3 regions of the Pseudoalteromonas sp. 13-15 genome follow, and region 1 is predicted to be linked to each of the others. Evidence: predicted binding sites of a transcription regulator. Region 1 holds the regulator's gene; each other region holds the start of a gene.
What was found. Region 1 encodes MetJ, which represses methionine synthesis genes. Its sites were predicted from a motif close to TAGACGTCTAGACGTCTA; they were not measured.

Region 1 (5,359 bases):
ACAGTTAATAATAGCTTGTGTGTTTGATGGTAGTTGGATAAAATCCGCGACCAACAAATTTGTTTTAACGACGTATGGTGCCAGACTTCGGGTTTGGAGAGCGATGCGGCCTTAACTAGAGGTTTCTATGAAAGAAGGTATTCACCCTAAGTACGAAGTAATTTCTGCAACTTGTTCATGCGGCAATAAATTCGAAACAAGCTCTACTCTATGTAAAGACATTCACCTTGACGTATGTTCAGCGTGTCACCCTTTTTACACTGGTAAGCAAAAAGTTTTAGACACTGGCGGACGTGTTGATCGTTTCAACAAGCGTTTCGGTGCACTTGGTAGCAAGAAGTAATTTTTGCTGTCTTGTTAAATTAAGCACCTTAGGGTGCTTTTTTTATGCTTTTAATTTAGTTATACCAATTTAATAGTAATAACGTTTCGATTTAAAAAATTAAGTGTTACACGAACGGCGTCAATATTTTTTAATATAGGACAACTAAATAACAAATTATTTAGCTTATTGCTCGATTTTCATATTTCCCTGCTATGCATAACTATTTCCTGTTCTTATTCTGAATATGCATAAACCTTTACAGACAAACCGCAAATTATTCTCTATATTTTTAATTAGTTCATTTTTAACTAAGTAGTTAAATGTAGCTAACGTGAAGTTATATGTTTTTAAAGTATGTGAATAAGCCTATTTTTGCTTATTTTTATAGTACTTTATTAAGATGTTTTATAAAAAATAATGAAAGAACAAATGTGCCTTTAGAATCCGTTATTGGATGAATTTTTATTTATAAAGTGTCGATATAATTTACAAAAGTTATTGAAAAACCTCTTAAAATTAATCGAACTAGCATATAACAGGATAGACCTGATATTGCTTGGAATTTAAAAATAATAAGGGTATCGTAGCCTAAACTTCACCTCTCACTTTTACTTTAATTGCAGGATACAATCGCGTTATGTCAGACTTTCGTGAACAAGCACTACACTATCATTCGCACCCCGTTCCAGGAAAAATTAGCATTGAACTAACAAAGCCTGCTGAAACGGTAAAAGATCTCGCATTAGCATATAGCCCAGGAGTTGCAGAGCCCGTACGTGAAATCGCTGCAGACCCTGCAAACGCTTATAAATACACAGGTAAAGGGAATATGGTTGCGGTTATCACTAATGGTACTGCAATTCTAGGCTTAGGTAATTTAGGCCCACTTGCTTCAAAACCTGTAATGGAAGGTAAGGCGTTACTGTTTAAGCGATTTGCTGGCCTTGATTCTATTGATATCGAAGTGAAACACCGCACTACTGAAGACTTTATTAATACAGTTGCTAATATTGCCGACACGTTTGGCGGAATTAACCTTGAAGATATTAAGGCGCCAGAGTGTTTTGAAATAGAAAAAGCATTGATTGAGCGTTGCAGTATTCCGATATTTCATGATGATCAGCACGGTACAGCCATTGTAACTGCTGCGGGTATGTTGAACGCGCTTGAGGTGCAAGGCAAGTCTATCGAAAATGCGACTATTGTGTGTTTGGGTGCTGGTGCTGCTGCGGTTGCTTGTATGGAGCTGTTAATTAAGTGTGGTGCTTTGCGCGAGCACATTTATATGCTTGACCGTAAAGGTGTTATTCATACTCGTCGTGATGACTTAAATGAATACAAAAAACTTTTTGCTAACAATACAGACAAGCGCACGTTGCAAGATGTTATTGAAGATGCAGATGTATTTGTTGGTGTATCGGGGCCTAATCTATTAGCTGCCGATGATTTAAAATTAATGGCAGAAAAACCAGTTGTGTTTGCTTGTTCAAACCCAGATCCAGAAATTGATCCTGCACTGGCTCATTCTGCTCGAAACGATCTAATTATGGCAACGGGTCGATCAGATTACCCTAACCAAGTTAATAATGTTCTGTGTTTTCCGTTTATATTCCGCGGTGCTCTTGATGTACGCGCCAGTGCAATAAATGATGAAATGAAAATTGCAGCTGTAGAAGCGATAAGAAGTATTGCCAAAGAGCCTGTACCTGCTGAAGTACTGACGGCTGCGGGTGTTGATAAGCTGGAGTTTGGTGATAAGTATATTATTCCAAAACCAATGGATCCTCGTTTATTACCACGCATTGCAAAAGCGGTTGCAATAGCTGCTGTAGAGTCAGGTGTTGCACAAATTGATTTACCAGAAAACTATATGGAATAACGACTAAGTCGTAATTTAGACACAAAAAAACCTCAATTAATTGAGGTTTTTTTTGTGTCTAAATTACGTTTAGTCTTCGTTTAAAACAGGCACTTCTAGCCCCATTTCTTGCATTATTTTTTTCACTTCCTCAGGTACTTTTTCGGCGTTATCCTTACGTAAGTCGTCGTCGTTAGGCAAAGGTTGACCGGTAAATGCATGTAAAAATGCTTCACAAAGTAATTCACTATTTGTTGCATGACGTAGGTTATTAATTTGACGACGCGTGCGTTCGTCCGTTAATACCTTTAATACATTTAGTGGGATTGAAACGGTAATTTTTTTTACTTGTTCTGATTTTTTCCCGTGTTCTGCGTATGGGTGAATATACTCACCATTCCATTTAGCCATAAGATGTATCGTCGCCTCAGATTAATAATTGCTCATATGCACTACAATACATATGAATATGCGTGAAATTCTATCGATTTAAAAAAGATAGTCAAATACTAGTTTCTTAGCCATCTAGAGCTTTAAATGTTTTGACATCTTTAATAAGATAAATTACTCTTTTAGACGTCTAAACATCCAAACTAAATAGGTGACGAATATGAGCGAAAAAAATAAAGCAACCATTGCAGTAAGAAGTGGTGTTGAAGCAGACAAACATCATGGCGCAGTTGTCGCACCTATTTACTTATCAACCACCTATTCGTTTGCCGACTTTGATACAAAGCGTCAATACGATTACGGGCGAAGTGGTAACCCCAATCGTGATATTTTAGCCGAAACCTTGGCTGAGCTTGAAGGTGGCGCACGCGGTATTATTACTGCCACGGGTATGTCTGCCGTTCATTTGGCTACGCAAATCCTGAATCATGACGATACGTTAGTGATCCCACATGATTGTTACGGCGGAAGCTATCGTTTATTTACTTCACTGCAAAAGCGCGGTTTGCTCAAGCTAGAAGTTTTAGATTTAACACAAGCACAAAGTTTAGATAAAATTTTAGCAATTAAGCCTAAGCTAATTTGGATAGAAACACCAAGTAACCCATTACTACGCTTAACTGATATTAAAGCAATAACCGATGTTGCTAAACAGTGCGGTGCTTTAGTCGCTGCCGATAACACATTTTTATCACCAGCATTACAAAACCCTATTAAATTTGGTGTTGATATAGTTGTACATTCCACCACCAAGTACATTAATGGTCATTCAGATGTAGTGGGCGGTGCGGTGATTGCCGCTTCACAAGAGCTGGGCGATGAACTGGCATGGTGGGCAAATAATATAGGTATTACAGGTGCGCCATTTGATAGTTATTTAACATTGCGTGGGTTGCGAACACTAAATGTGCGTTTAAAGCAGCATCAAGAAAACGCATTAGCGATTGCTAAATACCTAGAAAAGTCGGAATTTGTTCGCCAAGTTTATTACCCTGGTCTTGAATCACACCCGCAGCATGAATTAGCCAAAGCGCAGCAACTAGGCTTTGGTGGCATGGTGAGTTTTAATATTAAAGGTGACATAAACGATGCTGCGGCGTTTTTAACCAGCTTACGTGACTTTAGCTTGGCAGAGTCTTTGGGCGGAGTAGAGAGCCTAATATGCCATCCTGCAACCATGACCCATGCTGGCATGGAGCCTAAAGCTCGTCTTGAAGCGGGAGTGGGCGATACACTTATTCGAGTTTCAGTAGGTATAGAAGATATAAACGACTTATTAGCTGATTTAGAGCGCGTGTTTCAGCTTGTAAAGCCAGGCAGTAAAGTAAATTTAAACAAAGGAGCAGGCGGTGACATTAAATTAAGTGCCGCTCATCCAGCGCTTTGGTGAACAATATGACACAAACAGTACATAAATTTGGTGGTTCAAGCCTTAGTTCGGCTCAGCGGTATGAGCGGGTTGCGAGTATTATTTTAGAGCATACTCAGCCGGGCGATTGTGTTGTTGTATCTGCGGCGGGAAAAACAACCGATACTTTGGTGAAGTTATGGCAAAGCTATCAGCAACAAGATACGCATGTCGTTGCTGATATATTGCTGCAATTAAATAATCATCAAACTGATTTAATCACACAGTTACTCCATGCAGATCTTAAGCGAACTGCTTTAACGCGTTTGCATAGTGAACTAACAGCGATTAGTGAATTGATAAAAAACCAAGGCTTGGAAGAGGCTCCCTTACTTGCTTATGGTGAGGTCTGATCTGCACGCTTATTGGCGCTTTACCTTACGCAATTAAATATTAATGCTTGTGACCTTGATGCTCGAACACTTTTTACATTAAATAATGGGCAATTGTTACATACCCAAAATGCGCAGCAATGTGCGAAGTTTATAACCCCAGACTACATTAATGTTGTCACAGGCTTTATTGCATCAAATACGTTGGGTGACACGGTTACACTTGGTCGCAATGGGAGTGACTATAGTGCAACCTTACTCGCTAATTACTGCCATGCTAAGCAGGTGTGTATTTGGACTGATACACAAGGTGTATACAGCACAGACCCTCGCAAAGTTAGTAAAGCGGTTAAATACAATAAAGTATGTAGAGGTCAAGCTAACCTATTAGCGCGATTAGGTAATCCTGTTTTACACGCTAAAACGCTTTCTCCTTTAAGAAGCAGCGATATAAAACTATCTGTTCGTAGTAGTTTTGATGTGCAAGCAACGCCTACAGATATAGTTAAAGAAGGAAATGTAAAACAAAAGCGTTTTATTACCACGTTAAACAACATCGATTTATTAACAGTTGAAAAGCTGGCCGAAGGCGAAGTCGCAGATGTTAGCCAGCTTATTCAACACAGCATTCATCACTTTAGTCAAAATGGTGAAACTTATTTAGTTGTCCCCTCTGCTTCAACATATAAAGTTGTTAGTTATTTTGAGGGTAGAGCAAACATTAGCGAGTCGAGCTTAAATGGCTGTGCGGTTGTTGCGCCTGTTAATGATATTTCAAAATTGAATGTATTGGCTATTGATACGTTAAATGCTCATGCCATCGAGCCCCGCTTTACTCACCAAGACAGTGGATACATTTTACTATTAACGGATCAGGTTATAGATAGCGATATACTCAGTGTTTTACACGATAAGCTTATTAATAAAGGCCAAGAAGTTGCTTTAATAATCGCGGGCCTTGGAAATGTGGGAGAGGTATTTATAGA
Region 2 (5,359 bases), 400 kb from region 1:
CTAATGCAGGGCGATATTACAGTAAACAGCAAATTAAATAAGGGAAGCTGCTTTAGTTTTACTATTCCACTCAATTATTCGACTAAGCAAAATGAGTTTGAAATATCACAAATTAGAGCCAAGCGAGCACTTGTTATTGAGAGTTCAGATAGTCAGTTAACATCATTACAAACGCTGCTTTTAGGTTTTGAAGTAAAATTTGACACTGTAAATAACATCAACCAAGTATTAGACCGGCTAGGCATGCTACATAATTACGATTTTATATTTATAGATTGGCGAACTTTAAATTTAAATCATGATAGTGCTGCGCAGTCTTTGCGCAATAAGCTTAAATTAAATGCAAAAAAGCTAATTGTAATAGCGCCTTGTGAAAATAAAGCGCTAAACGAAAGCCTACTAGGGTTTGGTAATAACACTTATAAAGTACTCATAAAACCAATAATTAAAAGTACTTTGCATAACGTACTTTTACAAATTATGCATATAAAAACACTAAAAAAACCAGAATCACAAGAGAGCTTAAATACACAAAACACACTACAAAAACTGCAAGGTATTCATATTTTATTGGTTGAAGATAACCCGCTCAATCAACAAGTAGCTACACAAATACTGCGTAAAAATGGCTTAATTGTTGATATTGCTAACGATGGCCTTGAGGCATTAGATGCGCTAAAACATAAAACTTACGATGGTGTGTTAATGGACTGCCAAATGCCTAGAATGGATGGTTATACGGCAGCCATAGAAATAAAGAAACAAGCAAAGTTTAAAAATTTACCCATTATTGCAATGACTGCTAATACAAGAGAAACGGATCTATTAAAGGCGCAAGATAGCGGTATGGATGGCTATATTTCAAAACCCATTAAGGTTGAAAGTATGTTTGAAGTAATAGCAAAGTGGGTGTGTATTTAATTTTTTTTGAGTTGTTTACTAAATAAGTTGGTGAGATAAAAAAGGCAAGCATTAGCTTGCCAAGAAGGGTATAAATTAGTTTAACTTTACGCTATTTGTTTCTCAGCTAGGTTGAGCTCCATAGTTGCTTTTAATAAACGGTACAGGTTAATTGATGCGTCAATTTCTTCTTTACGGTTTGTTAAGCTTTCAATGTTTAAACCCAGTGGCACATCTAAGTGCGCACAGCTTTTTAAAATTGAATCGAGATTTTCGCGGCAAATACGCACCGATTCACTCAAGGTGTTGTCGGCGTCAAGCATGCGCCATTTGGTCGCCTCAGGAACAGAAATCCCTAGCCATTGCATGAACTCTAAGGTTTTTTCTCCGCCACACGGCGTAAACGTGAGTATAATACGTTTTGGTGCAACGCCTTGTGCTTTGCAAGTACGCGCGTAACTTGTTATTAAATCAATAGTAGCTTGAGCATTATAAACCGCTTGCGATATAAAAAATTGGCAACCTTGTGTTGTTTTTTCTATTAAGCGCTCGTGTTCATTGCGCTTGCTTGCATGTCGCTCTGCAATGGTTACGCCTCCTAAAAAGAAGTCATCACTTTGCTCAGCTAATGTTTTATAAGCGTCAGGTAGGCTTAGTTTAATATCACCTTCAGACGATGGGCTACCCACTAAAACGACATTTTTTAAATCAAACTCGTTTTTAGTTTCATCTAGCCACTCTTTAAATTCAGCCTCACCGCGTTGCGCTACGCTTTTGTAGGTAATTACATCTAGGCGTGATAAGTCTTTTAGCAACTTACTGTACTCACGCGGATCAACCGTTTGTTTAAATGGAAACGGACGAGCCTGATTAGTACGGCTACTCTCATCTTGAATATCGTAAATTACAACACCGTCGTATTCAATTTCGTGTAAGCGGCCTAATAGTTTTTCTGCAATGGTTTTTAACTGCGCTTTATCAGTGCCTATTTTGGGTGGCGTTGTGCCAATAAGATAAACACCTTGATTAGTGTCCTCAATTTTCTCTTGAAGTGATAAAGCCATAATCCTCATTCCAGCTCAATGGTTGATGGATTAAATATAGCAGCCATTTAGACGTCTAGATAGATTTTTTAAGTGAAAGTTTTTCAAGCAACGTGAGGATTATTCATACAAAGGAGTTCCTAAATTAAGTGCATGACACAGTTGTTTACATAATAAAGCGACTGAGGGCTCTTATATTCATTGGCTTTGGGGCATAATTAGTAGTGAAATTGTAAATATTTTGACAACAACTTTGCTCAATTTACTAAAGGACAATTATGAAATTTAAACTATTAGCAACAAGCCTTGCGGTATCACTCGCTTTAACTGGCTGTGCAATGCAAAAAAATGAAACAACGCAAACAGCAAAACAAGAACAAGTAAAAAAAGCTGATGACCGTGTTTTTTCACAAGATTACCTAATTGAAGAGCTTGAGAATGGCTTACGTGTAATGGTTGTAAAAACGGATTACCCTGATGTCGTTTCGTTGCAAATACCCGTTTCTGTTGGCTCGCGTAATGAAGTAGAAGCGGGCAAGACCGGCTTTGCTCATTTTTTTGAACATATGGTATTTAAAGGCTCTAAAAAATTTCCGCAAGACGAATACACCGCCATATTCAAAAATGCAGGGGTTGATAACCGTGCATACACTACCAACGATTACACTAACTACCATTTAAACTTTTCAAAGCAGCACCTTGATAAAGTACTTGAGATTGAAGCTGATATTTTCCAAAACTTAACCTACACCGAAGAGCAATTTAGAACCGAAGCATTGACGGTAAAAGGTGAGTACTTAAAAAATAACGCCAGCCCGATTCGCAAGTTATTAAGTGCTGTGCGTGCAGAGGCTTTTGAAAAGCATACTTACAAACACACCACAATGGGCTTTTTTGAAGATATAGAAGCCATGCCAGACCAAATGGCTTACGGTAAAGAATTTTTTGATAAGTTTTATAAGCCAGAATATGTATCGCTAGTTATTGTGGGTGATGTTGACCCAAAAGCCACAATGGCAATGGTTAAAAAACACTGGGGTGGTTGGGAAAAAGGCAATTACGTTGCCGATATTAAAGCTGAGCCAAAACAGCAAGCTCCTAAATATTTGCATGAACAAAATAAAGCCTTGCCGGGGCATTGGCTATTGGTATCGTATAAGGGTGCTGCGTGGGAACCCGCTAAAAAAGACAGAGCTGCACTTGATTTAATCTCGCAGCTTTATTTTTCAAGTAACTCAGATTTATATCAAGAGCTCGTTGTTGATAAACAAATAGCGAGTCAAATGTTTACTTATAATCCAGAAACCAAAGATCCAGGCTTACTGCATGTATTTGTAAAAGTAGAAAACGCTGATGATTTAGCAAAAGCGCGTGATGCAATTAACCGCACTTATGCAAAAGCCAGAACAGAATTGGTCGATGCACAAAAATTAAGTGACTTAAAGTCTAACCTTAAATATGGCTTTATTAATGGTTTAGATTCTTCGCAAGCAATTGCATCAACGCTTGCAAGTTACATGCATTTTGAACGCGACCCTGAGGTTATTAACCAGCTTTATAAATCGGCCGACAACATCACAGCAGAAGATATTAAAGCGGTTGCTAATAAATACTTTGTAGATAACACGCGTACTACTGTAACTATGTCGGCACTTGATAAAGCACCGGGGTTTGCAGAAGAGGCGAGTTTAAGTGCAGTAGTTGCAAAACTTGAACAAGCCCCAGAGGCACCTGTATTTAAAGTGCTTGATAAAACCAATAGCTCGCCGCTGATTGATGTAAACTTTTTATTTAATACAGGGGCTGCTGCTGATCCTCAAGGTAAAAAAGGTGTAGCTGCGCTTACCGCCGCAATGCTTGCTCAAGGTGGGTCGCAAAGTACCAGCTACAAAGAAATTCAAAAAGCGCTTTATCCGCTTGCAGGTAGTTTTGGTTACCAGATTGACAAAGAAATGCTGTCGTTCCAAGGGCGTATTCATAAAGATAACGCTGAAACTTGGTATGCACTTGTAAGCGAACAATTACTTAATCCAGGCTTTAGAGACGATGACTTTAAACGCCTTAAAAAAGAAATGATCGACGGTATTAAGTCAGGATTAAAAGCATCTAACGATGAAGAGCTAGGTAAAGAAGTACTCTACAGCACGCTTTACAAAGGCCACCCATTTGAGAGCTACAACTACGGTGATATTTCTGATTTAGAAGCATTAACGCTTGATGATGTAAAAGCATTTTACAATTCAGAGCTTACTCAATCTAAACTAACACTGGGTTTAATTGGCGCCGTGCCAAAAGCGCTTAAAGCAAATATTATGAGCGATTTAGCAACCTTACCTAAAGGCGAGCAAAGCCGTTTAAGTATTCCTGATGCGCCAGAGCTTAAAGGCCATCATGCAACGATTGTAGAAAAATCAGCGCAATCGACGGCAGTATCGTTTGGCTTCCCGATTGATACTATTCGCAGCAGCGAAGATTGGACTGCCCTTTGGCTTGTGCGTTCGTACTTTGGTGAGCATCGTAGTTCTAACTCATACTTATATGAACGAATTCGTCAAACGCGCGGTATGAACTACGGCGATTACGCATATATTGAATACTTCCCACGTGGTATGTTTCAAACTAAGCCTGATGCAAATTTAGGGCGTTCTGAGCAAATATTCCAAGTATGGTTGCGCCCACTTCGCTCTAACAACGACGCGCACTTTGCAACGCGTACCGCATTATTTGAGCTGGATAAGCTTATTAAAAACGGCTTAACCGAAAAAGACTTTGAGGCAACACGTAACTTTTTAATTAACTACGTGCCGCAGCTTGTAGCAAGTCAAAACCGCCAGCTAGGTTATGCACTTGATAGCGAATTTTATAACACTGAATCGTTTGTAAAATACGTAACAAGTAAACTTGAAAAGCTAACGCTTGCTGATGTGAATCGGGTGATTAAAGATAATCTACAAACCGATAACGTGCAGTACGTGTTTATTACCGGTGACGGTGAAGACATGAAAAAACGTTTAGTGTCAGAGCAAACATCGCCAATGGTTTACAACACAGAAAAACCAGCAGCGCTTGTTGCAGAGGATAAAGTTATTGCCGATTACGCATTAGCTATTCCGGCTAACAATATTGAAGTAGTGAAAGTTGACAGTGTTTTTAAATAAACCTTAAACAAAACGACTTGTAGATAATGAAAAGCCCCACGTTTGGGGCTTTTTTATAGCATTGAGCCAACGTTTATCCCTAACCCTAAAATTATTACTGCGCTTATTATGGCTATTAATGTGATATGGCCTCGTAATTCTTTTTCTTTACGTTCTGACATTTTTTAGCGCCTCAACTCATTATAAAAAATACAGTGATCATCCCCAATATAAAGCTGACGACTGACGATAGTGCTAAAATTGAGGTTATATTACGCG
Region 3 (5,359 bases), 1.2 Mb from region 1:
CGTCAATGGCTGTTTGCAGTATTTTTTCGGCAGGTACCATTACACCTAAGTCGATTACTTCGTAGTTATTACATTGCAGTACTACGCCTACAATGTTTTTACCTATGTCGTGCACGTCGCCTTTTACGGTGGCCATAACCACTTTACCGTTAGTGGCGCCTTCTTCTTTTTCGGCTTCTATAAATGGGTCTAGGTAAGCCACTGCGCGCTTCATAACGCGGGCCGATTTAACAACTTGTGGTAAAAACATTTTACCTGCGCCAAATAAATCCCCTACCACGTTCATGCCATCCATTAATGGCCCTTCAATTACGTGAATAGGTTTATCGGCGGCTGCGCGGCATTCTTCTGTGTCTTCATCTATAAAGGTGGTTATGCCTTTTACAAGAGCGTGTTCTAGGCGTTTTTCAACAGGCCATGTGCGCCATTCTAAGTCTTCTACCCGCTCAGCTTGTGCCATACCTGAATATTTAGGTGCAAGCTCTACTAAACGCTCACCTGCACTGGGGTCGGTGTTAAGTATTACGTCTTCTACGGCTTTGCGAAGTTCCTCGGGGATGTCATCGTAAACCGCAAGCTGGCCTGCGTTTACAATACCCATGTCCATGCCCGCTTTTATCGCGTGGTATAAAAACACCGAGTGAATGGCCTCGCGTACAGGGTTATTACCCCTAAACGAAAACGATACATTAGACACCCCACCCGACACTTTACAGTGCGGTAAGTTTTGTTTAATGCGGCGTGTGCCTTCAATAAATTCTACGGCGTAGTTGTCGTGCTCTTCTATACCGGTGGCCACGGCAAATATATTAGGGTCGAATATGATATCTTCCGGCGGGAAGCCAATCTCTTCTACTAATATTTTGTAGCTGCGTGCACATATTTCGTATTTGCGGTCTGCGGTGTCGGCTTGGCCGTCGGTATCAAACGCCATAACAACAGCAGCTGCACCAAAACGTTTAATAATTTTAGCTTGGTGTTTAAACGGCTCCTCCCCTTCTTTAAGCGATATTGAGTTAACAATAGCCTTGCCTTGAATACACTTTAAGCCTGCTTCTATTACTTCCCATTTAGAAGAGTCGACCATAATAGGTACTTTAGAAATATCAGGTTCTGAGGCAATTAAATTTAAAAACTTCACCATGGCCGCTTTTGAGTCCAGCATGGCTTCGTCCATGTTGATATCAATAACCTGGGCGCCGTTTTCTACTTGTTCGCGGGCAACATTCAGGGCGGTCTCGTAATCTTCTTCCATGATTAAGCGTTTAAACATGGCAGAGCCGGTTACGTTGGTACGCTCGCCGACATTGGTAAATACTGCAATTTGTTGGGTCATTGGCGGCTCCTTAATTTAAGTTACAGGCTTCAAGGCCTGATAAACGCATGCGAACATCAAGCTCTGGCAATGCGCGAGGTTTTACCCCTTCAAGTCCTTTGGCAAATGCACGAATATGCTCAGGCGTTGTACCACAGCAACCACCCACAATATTAATAAAGCCCGATTTGCCCCAATCGATAATCTCGGCTGCCATATCGCCCGCTTCTAGGTCGTACTCACCAAATTCGTTAGGCAAACCTGCATTTGGGTGCACTGAGGTAAATGTTTCGCATACGCGCGAAAGTTCCTCTACGTATTGGCGCAGTAAATCTGGCCCAAGGGCACAGTTAAGGCCAATTGAAATAGGCTTAATATGGCGAATAGAATTATAAAATGCTTCGGTTGTTTGCCCCGAAAGCGTACGCCCTGAGGCGTCGGTAATTGTGCCTGAGATCATTACGGGTAATGTGCGCCCTGCTTGCTCAAATGCTTCTTCTACTGCGAATGAGGCTGCTTTTGCATTTAGGGTGTCGAATATGGTTTCAATAAGTATTAAATCAGCGCCGCCTTCCATTAATGCAAGGGTAGACTCTACATAGGCAGTAACCAGCTTATCAAACGTTACGTTACGGTAACCTGGGTCGTTTACATCTGGCGAGATAGAACAGGTTTTAGATGTTGGCCCTAAAACACCGGCTACATAGCGTGGTTTTTCTGGATTTTTAGCGGTGAACTCGTCACATATAGCACGCGCGAGTTTTGCCGACTCTAAGTTTACCTCACGGCTTATACTTGCCATGTCGTAATCTTCCATCGAAATGGTGGTTGAGTTAAAGGTATTGGTTTCAATAATATCTGCACCGGCAGTTAAAAAGCCGCGGTGTATATCGGTTATTAACTCTGGCTTAGTGAGGCTTAATAAATCATTATTACCTTTAATTAGCACGTGCCAATCTTTAAAACGCTCGCCTCGGTAGTCTTCTTCTTCAAGTTTATGGGTTTGGATCATAGTGCCCATAGCGCCGTCTAAAATTAAAATACGCTCTTTAAGCGCTTCACTTAGTTCGGCTTGTTTGTTGGCGGCTGTATTATTCGGCATAGTTGTTAGTCCTCACATCTTGGCTAACTAAATTAATATCATACGGTGTGGTTTGATACACGTAGTAATTTAACCAGTTCGAAAAAAGTAAAAAAGCATGGCTTTGCCACGTTTTTGACGGTTGCTTGCTTGCATCATCATCGGGAAAATAGTTTTCAGGTTTTGGCGCATCTGGGCTTTTTTGTAAATCACGCTCGTACTCCCCTTTTAGGGTGTCGGCATCGTATTCTGGGTGGCCTGTTATAAATACTTGGCTACCCGATTTGTTTTTTAATAAGTAAGCACCCACTCGCTCAGAGCCTGCTAATACAACGAGATCGTCACACGCATTTATTTTTTTTATATCAATGTGCCCATAACGTGAGTGTGGCACTAAAAAGGTATCGTCAAAACCCCTGGTTAATGCGCCATGTTTAAAATAACATTGATGGGTAAATACGCCACACAGCTTATTGGGTTTTAAGTCGCGCTTTAAATTATAGCTATGGAATAGCGCTGCATGAGCCGCCCAACACGAAAACAACGTAGAGGTAACGTGTTGCTCTGCCCAATCAATAATGACTTTAAGCTCTTCCCAGTAGGCAACATCTTCATACTCTAAATGCGCAAGCGGTGCGCCTGTAACAATAAGCGCATCGTAGTTGTTATTTTTTACCTCTGAAAAATAGCGATAAAAGGTATCTAGGTGTTCTTCTGAATTATTACTGCTACGGTGAGTGTCTAGGCGCAGCAGCTCTACATTTACCTGCAAAGGAGAATTTGCAAGTAAGCGAATAAACTGTACTTCGGTTTCTACTTTATTAGGCATTAAGTTTAATATAGCCAAACGCATTGGGCGGATTTCTTGCGTTTTTGCACGGCTTTTTGGCATTACGAATACGTTTTCTTGGCGCAAACGTGCAATGGCTGGAAGCTCATCCTTTACGGTAATTGGCATATTTTTAACTCCTACTCATAAAAACTTGCGCTAATTATGAACTGAAAGCAAAAAATATCAACCTCTAGATGTATAGATGTCTAAATTAAATTTATTCATTACTACTTAAGTATGTGGCAAGCAATGAGTCACCCCCTTAAAAAGAGGCTTAACTCACTGCATTTAAAATAATGAACTAGTTATTGCCCACTAATATTAAATTTTGCTGAGGGGGAATTAAATACTCAGCGCCCTTTTTGGTAATTACAGCCATTTCTTCAACAGAAATGGTTTTAAACTCGGTGTTGTTTAAAGGCCAACTAAAAAAGCCATCAAAAGCAAACACCATTCCTTCTTTAAGTTTACGATGAGCAGCAGGCCTTACTTGGGCACTGCGAGAGCCACCTAAATTGGGCCCGGTATCGTGTGCAACATACCCAACTGGGTGGCCGGTACTCCATGGCACAGGCTCTGAGTTGTATTTATTCATTAATACGGTTTGAGCTTGATCTACGTCTATACCCCTTACGCCGGGTTTCATTGCATTAAATGCGGCAAAACCGCTATCTCGGGCATTAATCCAATATTGCTGAATGTTGGCTGGTGCAGAGGTTTCCCCTTCTTTAAGTACATAAGCAAAACGCTGAATGTCACTTACCCAGCGATTGTAGAGCTTTACGCCAAAATCAATTTGAATTACGTCGCCCGGCATAATGACTTTATTTGTAGAATGCGAATGCCCGCGATCGGGACCTGAATTTACGTTAGGATTTTGATCGGCAGCCCATGCATCGGTTACACCTCGTGCTTTCATTTTAGCTTTTAAAAATTTAGCTACATCGGCATCGGTGGTTTTACCCGGAATAATAGTTTTATAAGCCTCTATTTGCCACGTTGCTGAAAGCATTGCGGCCTCTTTCATTATTTCAACTTCAGCAGGTAACTTAATTGAAAGCCATTGATAAACGACTTCTTCAGACGATACGAGCTTTGCTGTTTGCTTTGCGCCTAATAAGTTAGCTAATTGCTTGTATTGCGAGTGCGATAACCCATCTGCCTGTGCATTAAGATCAGAGACATTTATTGCTATACGCTCAAAGGGTTGTTTTTTTATAAACTCAGCCGCGTATTTTAACGCAGACACACTGCGTGGCACCGAGATCACTTTTTCATGTATGTTTAGCTCGTCGAGTGCTTTTGCTTCGCTTGAAGGTGAGTAGGCTACCGAATGAAACGCCCCTTTATTAAAATAAAATAAATATGCCGCTGGCGAACCTGCGTTTTCACAGCCAATATGGTCAGCCAATGGGTCGTTGTTATTTTCTCTACAAACAATAAGCCAAGCATCTACCTTAGCTGCTTTTAAAGCGTTTGGCAGGAGTTTATTTATTCTTTGTTTTCTTATTTCGGGCCAAGGAGAATCGACTGCGTTAGCTTTGGGGTTTGTGGTAAATAACGTAAGCAAAGCCAACATTGTTATTACTTTTTGTATAGTCATGGGTTTTTCTTATTTTTACTATGGTTTAAATACGTTAGCACACCCAAATAAAACTATACATTTAACGAGATAAAACGATAAAAATATATTCCCACCCGCCATTCGTTGACTGTTTCACCTCTCAACAACTACAATACAACATTAAAATTTTTATTATTATTTGAAGGCTTTCCTCCATGGTTTTACCTGATAAGTTTATTTTCTCGATGAGTCGAGTATCTAAAGTTGTGCCGCCTAAGCGTACAATTTTAAAAGATATTTCGTTGCACTTTTTTCCTGGCGCCAAAATTGGTGTGCTTGGTTTAAATGGTTCTGGTAAATCATCATTGCTACGTATTATGGCCGGTGTTGACCAAGACTTTGAAGGTGAGGCACGTCCTCAGCCTGGTACTAAAATTGGTTACTTACCACAAGAACCAGTACTAGACGAAAGCAAAACAGTACGAGAAATAGTTGAAGAAGCTGTTGGCGAAGTAAAACACGCCCTTAATCGCCTTGATGAGGTGTACAATGAGTACGCAATGGAAG

Region 2: a site for MetJ is predicted at 2,005-2,022, ahead of ATS72_RS15025 (methylenetetrahydrofolate reductase). Genes of this name have one in related genera too.
Region 3: a site for MetJ is predicted at 3,420-3,437, ahead of metA (homoserine O-acetyltransferase MetA). Genes of this name have one in related genera too.

The regions. Positions count from the first base shown of each region.
Region 1 covers NZ_CP019162.1:2,838,951-2,844,309, forward strand. Annotated here, with positions in the region: gene rpmE (50S ribosomal protein L31) at 128-343, shown strand; gene ATS72_RS13170 (malic enzyme-like NAD(P)-binding protein) at 963-2,204, shown strand; gene metJ (met regulon transcriptional regulator MetJ) at 2,274-2,594, opposite strand; gene metB (cystathionine gamma-synthase) at 2,794-4,023, shown strand; partial or broken gene metL (bifunctional aspartate kinase/homoserine dehydrogenase II) at 4,029-5,359, shown strand, end outside.
Region 2 covers NZ_CP019162.1:3,238,650-3,244,008, forward strand. Annotated here, with positions in the region: gene ATS72_RS15020 (response regulator) at 1-921, shown strand, start outside; gene ATS72_RS15025 (methylenetetrahydrofolate reductase) at 1,008-1,964, opposite strand; gene ATS72_RS15030 (M16 family metallopeptidase) at 2,222-5,101, shown strand; gene ATS72_RS15035 (helix-turn-helix transcriptional regulator) at 5,274-5,359, opposite strand, start outside.
Region 3 covers NZ_CP019162.1:1,613,883-1,619,241, forward strand. Annotated here, with positions in the region: gene metH (methionine synthase) at 1-1,336, opposite strand, end outside; gene ATS72_RS07475 (homocysteine S-methyltransferase family protein) at 1,347-2,417, opposite strand; gene metA (homoserine O-acetyltransferase MetA) at 2,407-3,354, opposite strand; gene ATS72_RS07485 (M24 family metallopeptidase) at 3,530-4,831, opposite strand; gene ettA (energy-dependent translational throttle protein EttA) at 5,008-5,359, shown strand, end outside.